Linked DNA regions of Chitinimonas arctica. The protein of the gene in region 2 interacts with the protein of the main gene of each other region in a pairwise test. Links are inferred from orthologs where the notes say so. Each region holds a gene or a part of one and is shown on either strand. Other genes may lie near its edges.

Evidence for each region.
Region 1: the proteins of FNU76_RS21260 (region 2) and FNU76_RS01070 interact in binary tests that used the Escherichia coli proteins (3 or more experiments, as listed by UniProt). The link is inferred for Chitinimonas arctica from one-to-one orthologs.
Region 3: the proteins of FNU76_RS21260 (region 2) and glnL interact in binary tests that used the Escherichia coli proteins (3 or more experiments, as listed by UniProt). The link is inferred for Chitinimonas arctica from one-to-one orthologs.

The regions. Positions count from the first base shown.
Region 1 is NZ_CP041730.1:230,355-235,098, reverse strand. The notes cover bases 1,105-4,231. They hold FNU76_RS01070 ([protein-PII] uridylyltransferase), read right to left. Parts: upstream 3,886-4,231; coding sequence 1,324-3,885; downstream 1,105-1,323. Other genes in these bases: FNU76_RS01065 (GNAT family N-acetyltransferase), read right to left, coding at 3,968-4,231; FNU76_RS01075 (PAS domain S-box protein), read right to left, coding at 1,105-1,318. Also shown: more of FNU76_RS01075, read right to left, coding at 1-1,104; more of FNU76_RS01065, read right to left, coding at 4,232-4,432; map (type I methionyl aminopeptidase), read right to left, coding at 4,681-4,744.
Region 2 is NZ_CP041730.1:4,653,063-4,657,674, forward strand. What follows is about bases 794-3,788. They hold FNU76_RS21260 (P-II family nitrogen regulator), read right to left. Parts: upstream 2,463-3,788; coding sequence 2,124-2,462; downstream 794-2,123. Other genes in these bases: FNU76_RS21250 (hypothetical protein), read left to right, coding at 794-815; FNU76_RS21255 (hypothetical protein), read left to right, coding at 910-2,010; FNU76_RS21265 (peptidylprolyl isomerase), read right to left, coding at 2,543-3,325; FNU76_RS25085 (BolA family protein), read right to left, coding at 3,375-3,677. Also shown: flagellar biosynthetic protein FliR, read left to right, coding at 1-81; more of FNU76_RS21250, read left to right, coding at 360-793; FNU76_RS21275 (septation protein A), read right to left, coding at 3,945-4,526. UniProt on the Escherichia coli protein: P-II indirectly controls the transcription of the glutamine synthetase gene (glnA). P-II prevents NR-II-catalyzed conversion of NR-I to NR-I-phosphate, the transcriptional activator of GlnA. When P-II is uridylylated to P-II-UMP, these events are reversed.
Region 3 is NZ_CP041730.1:2,777,550-2,782,104, reverse strand. What follows is about bases 1,081-4,018. They hold glnL (nitrogen regulation protein NR(II)), read right to left. Parts: upstream 3,113-4,018; coding sequence 2,048-3,112; downstream 1,081-2,047. Other genes in these bases: FNU76_RS12550 (hypothetical protein), read right to left, coding at 3,535-3,840; ntrC (nitrogen regulation protein NR(I)), read right to left, coding at 1,081-2,034. Outside these bases: FNU76_RS12565 (hypothetical protein), read left to right, coding at 1-605; more of ntrC, read right to left, coding at 631-1,080.

The DNA.
Region 1 (4,744 bases), 4.4 Mb from region 2 along the record:
CGCTATTGGAAATTACCGGCACCGCCAGGTGGCTTTTGATCGTTTGGGCGGCGTGGCCCAGTACGCTTTCCTTGTAACCGGGTACCTGGGTCAGATCGTCCACCCGCACCGCGCCATGGCCCTGGAAAAGGCGGCGCAGCATGTCCGTGTCGGGCGCGACGGTGAAGGGCGAGGCGACCTCATGCACCTCGCCGGAGATGGCGTACATCATATAGCGCTCGCCCTGGCCATCCTGGGCGTTGTAGAAGAAGGCGCCGAATTGCGCGGCTATCAGCTTGGTCGCGCCATCGGTCACCAACTGCGCGATCTTGGGCAAGGCCAGTTCGGTGACCAGCATCTCGCTGATATGGCTGAGCGTTTCATTGATATTCGCTTCGTCGCGCAGGCGCCTTTCGGAGTGCTTCTGCGCGGTGTAGTCCACCAGCATATTGACCGCACCGATCAGGGTGCCGTGCTCATCCCAAATCGGCGAAGGGTAGGCCAGAAAGGGTACGCGGCTACCGTCCCGGCGCTCGGCCATTGCTTCGATGCCGCGTAGCGGGCGACCCTCCTTCAGGGTGATGGCCATCGGGCACTCTTCATGGGGCAAGTGGGTGCCGTCCGGCCATAGCAGCCGCCAGGCGCCGCACCACTGGCTGCTGCCGATGACCGGTTCCCAGCCCCACAGCGCCACGGCCGCTGCGTTGAAGGAGGTGATATAGCCTTTGGCGTCGGTGGTATAGATGGCTGCCGGCAGCGCTTGCAGCAATTCGCTGGGCGTGCGCTGGTTTTCATGCAGGGCCTGCAAGGTCTGGTAGCGCGCGGTGGTTTCGGTACAGCAGCAGATCGCGCCGATCAGTACCTGGCCTTCGTCGAATACCGGCTCGATCTGCAATAGCGCCACTGCACGCGTACCGTCCTGCCTTTGTACGATGACTTCCTGCTCATGGTTGCCCGTGCCGGTGCGCAAGACCTGCGCCATGGGCTGTTTGTCATGCGCGAAGGAGCTGCCGTCAAGGTCGAGCAGCTGATAGGCACCGCAATACAGTTCGCGGCCATCCTGTATCAGCGGTTCGCGACCCCATAGTGACGCCGCCCGCCGGTTGAACCAACGGATACGGCCATCGGCATCGCAGGCATAAGCCGCCATCGGCAAGCCTTCACGCAGGACCAGCGGCATGTCGAGAATGGCGGCGCTGGAGGCAAGCGCGCTGGGTGGTGCTGCGTTCATATCGTGTTGGATCCGCAAGGGAGTGAGGCCTAGTCCGGTGGGAGTGCTTTCAGCATAGCCGACCAGGCCGTCCGGCCGATGGTCGCCTGGCGTGGGCTTGCGCGGCATCGCTGCTACAGCCGCAAGGTTTCCATCAAATCCGCTTCCAGCCGAACCAGCGACTTGGGATCGGCCAGCGCCTGCCCGGAAATGGTAAAGGTATCTTCCGCCCGTTCGCCCAGCGTCATGATCTTGGCCGAATGGATGGCGATGGCATGGGCCGACAGCACGCGGGCGATGCGCGACAGCAGGCCGGGCCGGTCGCCCGCCACCAGGGAGAGGATATGCAGGCGTTGCTTGTCGTCTTGCCGTATCAATACCTGCGGCGGCAAGGGGAAGTGCCTGAGCACACGGCTGACGCGTCCGCTCAAGGGTGGGGGCAGGGCATCGTCGCGCACGATCAGCTGTGCCAGCTCGTATTCGATGTAGCCTACCAGGTCGCGGTACTCGGTATCGTGGCCGTCGGCGGTATGGACGTAGAAACTGTCCAGGGCATAGCCCTTCAGCGTGGTGTAGATCTTGGCGTCGAAAATGCTGTAGCCGGTACGTTCGAAAAAGGCGCAGATGCGGGCGAACAGGTCGGGACGGTCGGGGCAGTAGACCAGCACCTGCAAGCCGCCGTCGGCCTCGGCCGGCCGGGCCCGCACCACCACTTCATCCTTGTCGAAGCGACCCCACAGTATCCGCCCATGCCAGGCAATTTCCGGCGCATCGTGGCGCAGGAAATAGACCGCATCGAGCGTCTTCCAAAGTGGCCGGTGCGCATCGTCGCGCAGGCCATGGCGGCGCATCTGGCTCTCTGCTTCCTGCCGGCGCTCATCGAGGGCGTCGATGGTATTGAGGGTTTCGCCGCTGAGGTAGCGCCGCGTGGCACGAAACAGGTCTTCCAGCAGCTTTGCCTTCCAGGCGTTCCATACCTTGGGACTGGTGCCGCGGATATCGGCCACGGTCAGCAGATAGAGCGCATTGAGGTGGCGTTCGTTGCGGACGATCTGGGCGAAGGCTTCCACCGTTTCAGGATCATAGACATCCTGCTTCTGCGCCACGCTGGACATGGTCAGATGGTGTTCCACCAGCCATGCCACCATCTCGGTGTCTTCGCGGTCCAGGCCATGCGAGACGCAGAACTCGCGGGCATCGACCTTGCCCAGCTGCGAGTGGTCGCCACCGCGGCCCTTGCCGATATCGTGGAACAAGGCGCCCAGGTAAAGCAGCTCGGGCCGCTCGAATGCCTCGATCAGCTGCGAGCAGGCCGGGTACTCGTGGTTGAAAGCCGGTGTGGCGAAACGGCGCAGATTGCGCAACACCATCAGGATATGTTCGTCCACGGTGTAGACGTGGAAAAGGTCGTGCTGCATGCGGCCCACGATCTTGCCGAAGGCCGGAATATAGCGTCCCAGCACCCCGTACTGGTTCATCCGCCGCATGACCCGGGTGGTGCCCCAGGGCTGGCGAAGAATCTCCAGGAACAGCCGCTTATTGACGGGATCGCGGCGGAAGGCAGCATTGATGCGTGGCCGGGCATGCCAAAGCGCCCGCAAGGTGTCGGCACCTATGCCGGAGAGTTGCGGATGCTGCTGCAGCACCAGGAAGGTTTCCAGGATGGCCGACGGGGTTTGTTCATAGACATCGGGGTGGGCGATCTCCAGCAGATGGCCGCGGGCGACGAAACGTTCGTTGATGGCCTCGATCTCCAGGCGCGCCCGGCCATACAGCTTGCGGCGCACCGCCTGGATCAGCAAGGGCTGCAGCTGCGCGACAATCCGGGCGGACCGGTAGTAGACCGCCATCAGCTGCTCGCTGGCGCGATCGGCGCCGTTGTCCACATAGCCGAACCGTTTGGCCAGGGTATTCTGATAGTCGAACAGAATACGGTCCTCGCGGCGATTGGCGGTGAGATGCAGGGCGATGCGGAAAGACCACAGCATCTTCTCGGCGCGCTTGAGCTTGCGCAGTTCCTGGCCGGTCAGTACCCCGGATTTATGCAGGCTGTCCCAATCGCCGCCCAGGCCGCAGGCACCGGTCAGCCACAGGACCAGGTGCAGGTCGCGCATGCCGCCGGGCGCCTCCTTGACGTTCGGCTCCAGCTTGTTGACCGAGCCCTGGTAGCGTTCGTGGCGCTGTTGCTGCTCCAGCAGCTTTGCCTCGAAAAAGGCCCGCTGATCGAGCTGCCCGAATACCGATTCCACCAATTCCCCATAGGCGGGGCCGGAACCGGCCAAAAGACGGGTTTCCAGCAGGGTGGTGCTGACGGTGATATCGCGCGCTTCCGCCAGGCACTCGCTGAGCGTGCGGACGCTATGGCCGACTTCCAGGCCCAGATCCCACAGCAGGCCGACCAGGCTTTCCACTTTCTGCAGGGTGTGCTTGCCGGCATTCGCGGGCAGCAGGATCAAAAGATCGATATCGGAGCAGGGAAACAGCTGGCCACGGCCATAGCCGCCCACCGCGATCAAGGCGGCCTGCGGGTCGATCTCCAGTTCGCGCCAGCGCTCGACCAGGAAATGATCGACCAGGCGGGCATCGGCCTCCACCAGCTCGGCTGCCCGTTCGGGGTCGTGATAGTCGTGATGCAGCAAGGCTCGCGCGCTTTGCAACTGCCGGCGCAGATCCGGGATGGGAAGTGAAGCGTTCATGGCGGCCAGCTCTGGAGGGACAGCTACTATCTTTACCGCTTTGCCGGTAGATAGGGAAGTACTGTATTTAGTGGGGGGCGCGTCAGCACCGGTCTGGCGCCGGGCCACGCTGCAATCGCACCAGGGCCAGTCCATCCGGGGTGGTAAATGGGGTGGAGGGTAAAAAGCCCATTTCCCGGTACAAGGCCAATGCCGGCAGATTGGCTGCTGCCGTGGTGACGGTGATTGCGGCGTATTCGTCGTTGTCTATCAAGGCCTGCAATAGCTGGCGGGCGATACCCTGGCGCTGCCAGGCGGGTGCCACCACCAGGCGGCAGATATCCGCTTGTCCGGCTTGCGCCAGATAACCCACGGCACCGCGTAGCTCGCCATCCACCCGCCAGCCCAGCACGGTCTCGCCGCAATCGAGCAGTTCCGGCAAGGTTTCCCGCAGCGGCGGCAAGGCGGGATAGCCGATCAGTTCCGCTTCCTGCTGGTAGGCCACGCGTTGCACCTGCAGCAGCTCCAGGGCGAGCAGGGTATCGGCAAGATCGATCTGTACCAGCATGCTGGAGACTCCGCGGATAGCCGTTGCGCCGGCAATGGTCCAAGCTTACCGCGTGCCTGCTTCCAGCGCACGGCAAGAGGACGCACTGAACCATTGCGCTTACTCAAACTGCAACTCACCACCCGGCAAAGCCGGGCGTTAAGCCACAGGGACAAATCAGCCGCTCCTCGCTTGATTTAATCCAACTCCCCCCGCCCTCGCCGCCGCGAGGGAGCCTCGCTTGCGCTCGTTAAGTGCCAGAGGGGCGGTCAGGCCGTGTGCATATGCGCTTCCAGCGCCGGCTTGGCGGGGGTGCCGGCCGATTGGGTCAAG
Region 2 (4,612 bases):
CATTTCTCGCCCCATGTGCAACGGCTGATCGATGAGGCGACCCGGCTGGCTTATAAGGTGGCGAGGGTGATGGCGGGGTAGGGGGCGCTGTGCGTTCGCATCGGCGTTTGCAGCGGTCGTGCAGCCAGACTTGACGCGGTTTTCAGGATGTTCGGATGAAATCGCCAGGGGAGAGGAGTCTGGCCCTGAGTTCGGCATACGCAGGCTGGGCGCTATGAAAACGACATGGGCATAATATTCTTTACGACAAGAAAATATTTATTTCGAAAGCAGTTTTTACTAATTAAGAGAAAAATAGACATGTTGTTTTTTTATTCATGTCGGCAACTTTGCTGATGTATCGGCTTAAGGAATGGGTTATGAATGGAGTAGTAATATCGACGCCTGTGATTTGGTCAGGTGGTCCTCGGGCGGAGCCTTCAGATAGGACGTCGGCTTCAGGAAAAAGTGCCTTAGGCTCGGAACATAAAATCGAAATTCATGAGAAAAAGGAAACGAATAATTCTCGCTGCGGGGAGAATACGCTTGCTGGAAAATTCGTCAACGCCCTTGGTAATATATTCCCCAAGGGAAATGTTTTCGAGAAAGTTGCTGGCAAGTTAAAGGTGGGTTATGAAAAGATAAGTGACTCGTTCGCATCTGTAGCGAAGAAAGTATGCTTGAGGGCGGATAAAAATGCAGATTTATCGCCCACTTTGGATTCAAGTAAGCCGAGCGTCGTTGATGGAAGGAAAGCAGGTAAGCCTCTTACGAATTCCGAAATTGTCGACGGCATTGTCAAAAATGGTGACTATATGAAGCTGTTTATTAGCTAAGTATTTTGCATGGGAGTGGCCGGTGGCGGCAACATTTCTCGCGTTAAGTGGCTGCGGTTATTTATATATCTAGTGCTGGCCAAAGGGGTAGGCAATGTCTGTTGGGTCAATGTTCGCAAGTGCGGCAAGTTTTACACGCAATTTGCTCGTTCAGGATAAAAGCAACGATACTCAAAGAAATGGAGAGGCGGAGGGGACGTTCGGTTCCAGTGTTATTAGCCTGGCAAACAACGTGCAAGATCGAATGCTCGGGGGAGTGGAAGCGCTCGGTAAAACATTTATTAGTGCGGTCAGGAATAATATGACTGAACCCGTAAGTGGCAAGATTGCTGACGCTGGTGGCAAGATAGTCAAGACTGCCGGTGAAGTTAGCGAAGCGTTGCGGCCGCGTATTCAAAGTGTAAGTGAAAGCCCGGTGGGAAGTGCGGCGAAGGAGTTGTTTAATAAGGCCGATAGAACGACACGCGCATTAACCACTTCCTTGTTGCCAACTGGAAGGGCTTTGGCGGATAGCAAGTCCGAGCAGCGTGCTGCGAGTATGAAAAGGGAGTCCATGGGACCGAGCCGGGTGCGAAATGACAATGTTGAGAGACGAAGTACTTCAATGTCAACATCGGTCGAATCTACTTCGCTGAATCCAGGTGTTGAGGAGTGTGAATTTATCCAAGACCTGGAGGAGGTGCCGCAGTCCAGTGATAATCAGTTGTATGCGAAGCTTAGTGATAGTAGGAGAGGATTATTCGACGCGTTGGAAGAAATGCAAGCGCTGGTGGACAAGTCATACGGGAGTAAGCCGAGTATTAGTGGACCATCTGAACAATCCGCTCCGAAACTAGATGGCGCCGTTGCGAGTCCAGACGTTTTGGTGCCAGAAAAACCTTCGTGGAAAAAAGGCGATGCTTGGAGCGATGTTCTGTTGGAGGCATTGGGTGAGCCTGGTGAAATTAATGTGCCGCCGGACAAGCCGGTGGATATTGACTCGCTCATTAACGAGATGTCTAACAGATACGGTCCCGGATTGGGCAATAGCGTTGCGAGCCGAGGGAGTTCGGCGCCAACAGAACCTTCTCAGACGAACGGTGGTACTTCGCTAAATTCCGATATGGGTGCGAGGAATGCTGAATGGAATAGCAAGTGGGGCGATGTTATAGCTTTGCTAACCCCGGAAGATAATATAATGAATAAAGAAGGCTGACTCAAAGGAGTCGGAATGAAGGCTGCGGCCGTCGGAGACCCAATGGTGCTTCCACGGCCGCGGCTTGATCCTTGCGGCAAGCCAGGGTTAAGCATCCCCAAAAAAATCCCTGCCTAAACCGCATCCTCCCCCGTCTCGCCCGTGCGAATACGCACAACCTGCTCCACCGAGGTGACAAAAATCTTGCCATCACCGATCTTGCCGGTGCGGGCCGCCTTGACGATGGCATCGATGGCCAAGTCCACCTTGTCCTCGGCGATCACGACCTCGATCTTGACCTTGGGCAGGAAGTCCACCACATATTCGGCGCCACGATAGAGCTCGGTGTGGCCTTTCTGGCGGCCGAAGCCTTTGACCTCGGTGACGGTCAGGCCGCTGACGCCTACCTCGGCCAGCGCTTCACGTACTTCATCCAGCTTGAACGGCTTGATGACCGCTTCGATTTTCTTCATACCCACGATGCATTTCTCCTTCAGACGTGACAAAGGGCCTGACGGCCCTTTGTGTACTTGCAAGCGTTGACCGCGCTCGATTACTCGACCTTGGCCTTGGCCTTCAGGTCGGCGATCAGCTTGTCCAGGTTCTGGCCTTGGACTTGCTGTTGCAGACCGGCCTTCACTTCGTCGAAAGCAGGGCCTTGCGGCTGGCGCACGTCTTCCAGCTTGATGACGTGGAAGCCGAACTGGCTCTTCACCGGCGCCTGGGTCACTTGGCCCTTGGCCAGCTTGACCATGGCATCGCCGAATTCCTTGACGAAGTTGGTCGGTGCGGCCCAGCCCAGATCGCCACCGTTGACCTTGCTGCCGGTGTCCTTGGACTTTTCCTTGGCCAGGTCTTCGAACTTCTTACCCTTCTTCAAGGCGGCGATCAGCTCGTTGGCTTCTTTTTCGGTTTCGACCAGGATGTGGCGAGCGTGGTATTCCTTGCTCGGCATCTGGGTCTTCAGCTTCTCGAATTCGGCCTTCAGCGCGGCTTCAGGAATGACATTGCTCTTTTGGTAGTTCTGCACGAAGGCCTTCAGCATGACGTTCTGCTGGGCCATGGCGGTTTCTACCTGCACATCGGCGTCCTTGGCCAGGCCTTGCTTGGCGGCTTCCTGGGCGATGACTTCCTTGGTGATCATGTCGTCGCGGATCTTGGCGCGCAGTTCCGGGCTGTCCTTGGCGCCGCGTTCGGCCAATTGCTTCAGGACGAAGTCCATCTGGGCTTGGGGAATGGCGACGCCATTGACCACGGCGACAGGCTTGTCGGCGGCGAATACGGAGCTGGCCAGCAGGGCGGCGATCAGGGCGGGAGCGAAAATCTTGGTTTGCATCGAATACGTCCTTCTTGGTCTTTAGAGGGTAATAGTCGTTAAAAACGGCTCAGGCATCTTCGCCGGGAGCCCGGGCATCGATGGCAAGCGCATGGATATCGCGCCGCATCAACTCTCCCAGTGTTTCGTAAACCAGTCGGTGACGTGCCACCGGCTTCAGGCCGGCAAAACGTTCGGACACGATACGCAGTTGAAAGTGCCCGCCGCCGGAAGCCGCACCGGCATGACCGACATGCTTGCCGCTGTCGTCACGCAATTCCAGCACAAGCGGACACAGGTCTGCCAGTTTCTCATGGATTTGTTCGATCGTGTTCACGTCGGCAATACCGTTCTTGAACGGCCGTACTTCCACACGCTGGTAGACCGCGGCGGTCAGATAGGGATCGGCATCGGCCCAGGCCTGGGCATCGGCCAGGCAATCGAACTCGGCCACGATCAGGCTGCCGGAAAAACCGGCGGGGCCGGGGTCCGGCGCATCGATGGCCGGGAAGGGGCCGGCCAGTACCAGCCGGCCCTGTTCCTGCAAGGCGTGCAGGCGGGCCAGATGGGCCGGGCGGTTGGCCAGCCGGGCAGCGAGGGAGTCAGGCGCGTCGTGACCGGTAATGGCATACAGCATGGCTCAGGTTTCCTTCTTCGGGCCGTCGCCGGCCGGTATCTGGCGCATCAGCCAGATGCCTTGGCAGATGGCAAAGACGAAGGGCAGGCCCAGGCCGCCGATCAGCTTGAACTTGACCCAGATGGCTTCGCCCAGGACATAGGCGACCCACAGGTTGAGCACGGCCATGAACAGGAAGAACAGGACCCAGGCCCACATCAGCGTATCCCAGGTGCGGGTGGGCAGATCCAGTTCCTTGCCCATCAACAGTGCCAGGGGCGGCTTCTTCATCACATAGCGCGAGATCAGCATGCCGCCGGCCAGCGCGACATCCAGGGCGCTGGTCTTCCAGAAGATGAAATTGGGGTTATGCAGCAACAGGGTGGCGCCACCGAATACGACGATGAGTCCCAGGCTCACCCATTGCATGGTTTCCACTGGTTTGCCGCGCAACTTCAACCAGGCCACCTGGGCCAGGGCGGCCGCCATGGTCAGGGCGGTAGCGAATTCGATAGGTTTGTTGATCCCGTATTCGGGAAAGGACAGGCCGGAAGAATAGCCCGCAACAAAGACGATGATGGGGAGTAGATCGAACAGGAATTTCATGGGGCGCGATTATGCCGATGGGCGGGCTAGGGAGCAATGAGTCTGCGACAAGCGGAGGGAAGATTGGTTTACCGACGCGCGTGGGA
Region 3 (4,555 bases), 1.9 Mb from region 2 along the record:
ATTTGCTGTCGAACGCCAATATCGGCGGTGCCTTGCTGGCGCTGGCGCTGCTGGTGGCTTATCTGCTGGGCCTGCTGGCCTTGCCCGGCTGGATGCTGGGGCTGGTGACGCTGGCCGCGTATGCCGCCGGCGCCTTGGGCGGCTACGCCCTGTCGCCGGGCGAATTGACCGGTCTACCGGCACAGCTGAGTAGTGACGAAGCGCTGATCTGGCTACGCGAAAATCGACTGGCCAAGCTGCCGCCGGACGCGCAAAAACCGCTGCAAACCATCCTGGACAAGGCGGCGGAACTGTTGCCGCGTATCAAGGCCCTGGAACAGGCCGGCGATGTCGATCCGGCCAGCCGCGTGCAACTCAAGCAGACCTTGCTGCGCCACCTGCCCCAAACGATCGAAACCTATTTGCGCCTGCCGCCGGTCTATGCCAGGGTGGCCACCACCGCCAATGGCAAGACCCCGCACCAACTGCTGCTGGAGCAACTACATTTGTTGGCCGATGGTATGGATGGCTTGCAAGCCGAGGTATTTTCCGGCGACTTGAACCAGTTGCTGGCACATAGCCAACTGCTGGAGCAGAAGTTCGGAAAAGACAGGCTGATGGGATAAGCAAACCGGAGCACGACGGTTTTACTCACTCCCCGCCGATCTCCCGCTCCAGGTTCAACTCCTGGATCTTGCGGGTCAGGGTATTGCGGCCCAGGCCCAATCGCTCGGCCGCCTCGATGCGCTTGCCCCCGGTTGCGGCCAGGGCCCGTAGGATCAGGGTCCGTTCGAACTGCTGGGTCAGTGCCTCGATAAAGCCGCGTTCGCCGTTGCGCAGCCGTCTATCGGCTTCCTGCGCCAGCAAGGTGGCCCAATCGCCGCGGCTGTCGCCCGCGCTGTCCTGCTCCTTCAATTCCGGCGGCAGGTCGGCTGGTCCAACGGTCTGGCCGGGCGCCATCACCGTGATCCAGTGGCAGAGATTCTCCAGCTGGCGGACATTGCCGGGAAACGCGAATCCCGCCAGCAAACGCATCGCGTCTTCGCTCAGCCGTTTGACCTCGCTGCCCAGTTCGCGTGCCGATCGGGCAAGAAAATGCCGTGCCAGCAAGGGAATATCCTCGCGCCGCTCCTGCAAGGCAGGCAAGCGTAAGCGGATTACATTCAGCCGGTGAAACAGGTCTTCGCGAAACAGGTTCGCCTTGACCCGCGCTTCCAATGCCTGGTGGGTCGCGGCAATCACCCGGACATTGGCCTTGATGGGCGCGTGTCCCCCCACCCGGTAGAAAAATCCGTCCGACAGCACCCGCAATAGCCGGGTTTGCAGCTCGGGCGGCATATCGCCGATTTCATCGAGAAACAGCGTGCCGCCCTCGGCCTGCTCAAAGCGGCCGGTGCGTTGACTCTGTGCGCCGGTGAACGAGCCCCGCTCATGCCCGAACAACTCGGATTCGAGCAAATCCTTGGGAATGGCGGCGGTATTGATGGCCACGAAAGGCTTGTCGGCACGGGGGCTATGGCGGTGCAGCGCCCGGGCGACCAATTCCTTGCCGGACCCCGATTCACCGGTAATCAACACCGTGGCGGCACTCTGGCTAAGCCGGCCGATGGCGCGGAACACCTCTTGCATGGCCGGTGCCTGGCCGAGGATTTCCGGTGCGGCCTCTTGCGGCGCTTCCACCACCTCCTGCTTCAGGCTCTCCTCCATGGCGCGCCTGATCAGGTCGACAGCGTGATCCACGTCGAATGGCTTGGGCAGGTACTCGAAGGCCCCGCCCTGGAATGCCGCCACCGCGCTTTCCAGGTCGGAATGCGCGGTCATGATGATGACCGGCAGGCGCGGATAGCGCGTCTTCAGCAAGGCCAGCAGGTCCAGCCCCGATTCGCCCGGCATGCGGATATCGCTCACCACGACGATGGGCGTTTCGCGCTTCAGCGCCTCGACCGCCTCGGCGGCGGAAGCAAAGGCTCGGAAATTTATGTCCTCGCGGCCCAATGCCTTTTCGAATACCCAGCGGATGGAACGGTCGTCATCAATGATCCAGACAGGTTTCATGGTCGCTTGTCGTTTATTTGCCGCCGTCCAGCGGCGTCCAGCCATTGAGCGGCAGCGTGATGGTGAAGCTGGTCCGGCCAGCCTGGCTGATGAAATCTATCGTGCCGTTGTGCTGCTGGACAAAGGTATGCGCCAGATGCAGGCCGATGCCGGTACCGCCAGGGCGGGCCGAGACCAGGGGATAGAACACCGTATCGCGGATATGGTCGGGGATGCCGGGACCGTTATCGGTGATTTCCAGCATCAAGCCCAGCGGAAAGCGCCGGCGATTGAGCGTGACCTGCCGGGCCACCCTGGTCTTCAGCACGATCTGCCCGGCGCCATGCATGGCCTGAGCCGCATTGCGGACGATATTCAGTACCGCCTGGATCAGTTGCTCCTTGTCGCCGTACAGGTCCGGCGCGCTGGTGTCGTAGTCGCGCCGGACCGCCAGGCCATTGGGATACTCGGCCAGCAGGACGCTGCGCACCCGTTCCAGCACTTCATGGATATTCAGCTCGCCCAGCTGCGGCAGGCTATGCGGCGTCAGCAGGCGGTCCAGCAGGCTTTGCAGCCTGTCCGCCTCATCGACGATCACCTGGGTGTATTCCTTCAGTGCCGGGTCCGGCAGCTCTTTTTTCAGCAATTGCGCCGCACCGCGTATGCCGCCCAGCGGGTTCTTGATCTCGTGCGCCAGATTGCGGATCAGTTGGCGGTTGGCCTGCTGCTGAGCAGCCAACCGCTCTTCGTTGGCGATCTTGCGTTGCTGGTCGGTCTGGCGGAATTCCAGCACGGTCAATGCCGGCGCCTCGATTTCCCTGACCGTGAAACCGACATGGATGGTATTGCCCAGACGCAGTGCCAACGCTACATCGTGCTCGGTCACGCTGGCGTTCTGCTTCTCGGCAGCCGCCAGGGCCGCCAGGATTTCGGTCGGTTCGGAAAAGCACGCCGACAGCGGCCGCCCCACCGTCTCGCGCGCCGACAGCTCGAACAGCGCTTCCGCCGCGGTATTCAGATGCCGCACAGCCTGCCCGGTATCGAGCACGATGACCGCGGTTTCCAACAGATCTAGGCCGGCAAAGGCGGATAGAGACATGGCGGTCACAATGAAAGGTTCGAGGAACGGTGGCTGGCCTGGCTCAAATATGGCGCAACGCTGCTGGGCCTGGGCTAGCAAATGCCATAGCAAGGAGCGGGCCAGGATTGTGCAATCAAGTACTTGTGCCGGGGAAAGCCGGCTAGAGTAGAAAGCCAGCCTGCTTTTGGCGCATGAGCGCACCATAATAGTGCATAACGAAAGGGGCAGGAATCCGGCTATGGCAACGAGCGACGCATTGCCCGTTGCCTTGGGAGTAGTAGCGGGTCGCGCACCCGTCTTGGTCTATGGCGTGGGAGGAGAGAAAGGCAAAGAGCCAATGTGGTGTCGCGGGCCCTCGTAACAGCCATCAATCGCTTTAATTCGTTTTACTCAGCCTGCCAAAGCATGAGCCTCGGTACCAAGCAAAGTACCCTGATTGGTCATGCCGCCAGCTTTTGGCGAGCAAAGATCTCAGGATCAACCAACTTAGCCTTAACATCGGCGGGCACGTCGAAAAGTTGTTCGAAGAGCTCTGGACCAAGCAGTTGCAACGCCTGGCCGCAATACTTGATATGAACTGCATTTATCACTTCAGCCGTCACACTCTCCTGAAGCGCACACGCCCGCAAGGCTGCCTGATAATGGCTTCGTATCCGAAGCAGGCTCACGAGTTGGTTCTGATTGGTTGAGCCGAGAAATGCTCTAGCTTCACGCTCAAAACCGTCGGCTTCCGTTGTCGAGCCCATTATCGCTGCCCCTCCTGATGTCGCATGCCACACCGATCCAGCTGCACCCAGGGAGGCACAATGATCCCTGCGTCGCACCCACGCCCTACTATTGAACCCATATGTTCCGTAAGCGAACTCCGTCAAACCATACCCACGAACACCTTTCACCGTCAACGGGGATGTGACCGACGGACCAACCCTACCGTTGCTAGACCATAGAATTTGATTGGCAAGTTGGTGGCAAACCCCATGCAACCCATAGCTAAAAACTGTTCCTCGGGCTCGTGGATCCTGCCTAGAACTAGCATTAGGCAGACAAATGCAGCTTGCAATTGCGATCGAAGCATTGACCGACGCAAATTGCGTACCTTGTACTCGGTAGTCGCCCCAACATACCCAGTTGAAACGGCCAGCTTCTGCTACATCTTCCAAGGTAGGATACCGATGAAGGGCAACGTCATAGTTAGTTATCCAGACATGATCGGCAGGAGAACCTCCTATGAAAGCATCACAAGTCCAAACGAATAGTTTAATCATAGCCACCCCAGAATTTTTCTATTTTTATGAAACCAGGGCTTATTAATAATATGAAATCATCAGGCGCTTCTGATAAAGCGAATTTACTATCGGTTTTTTACATGCCATTGGCAGCATTCCAAGGGAATCCATCTTAGCACCTAGCGGCAGTAGCTAATTCTGGCCGAGTAGAGCGTCACTTCAGTCGCATCGGTGA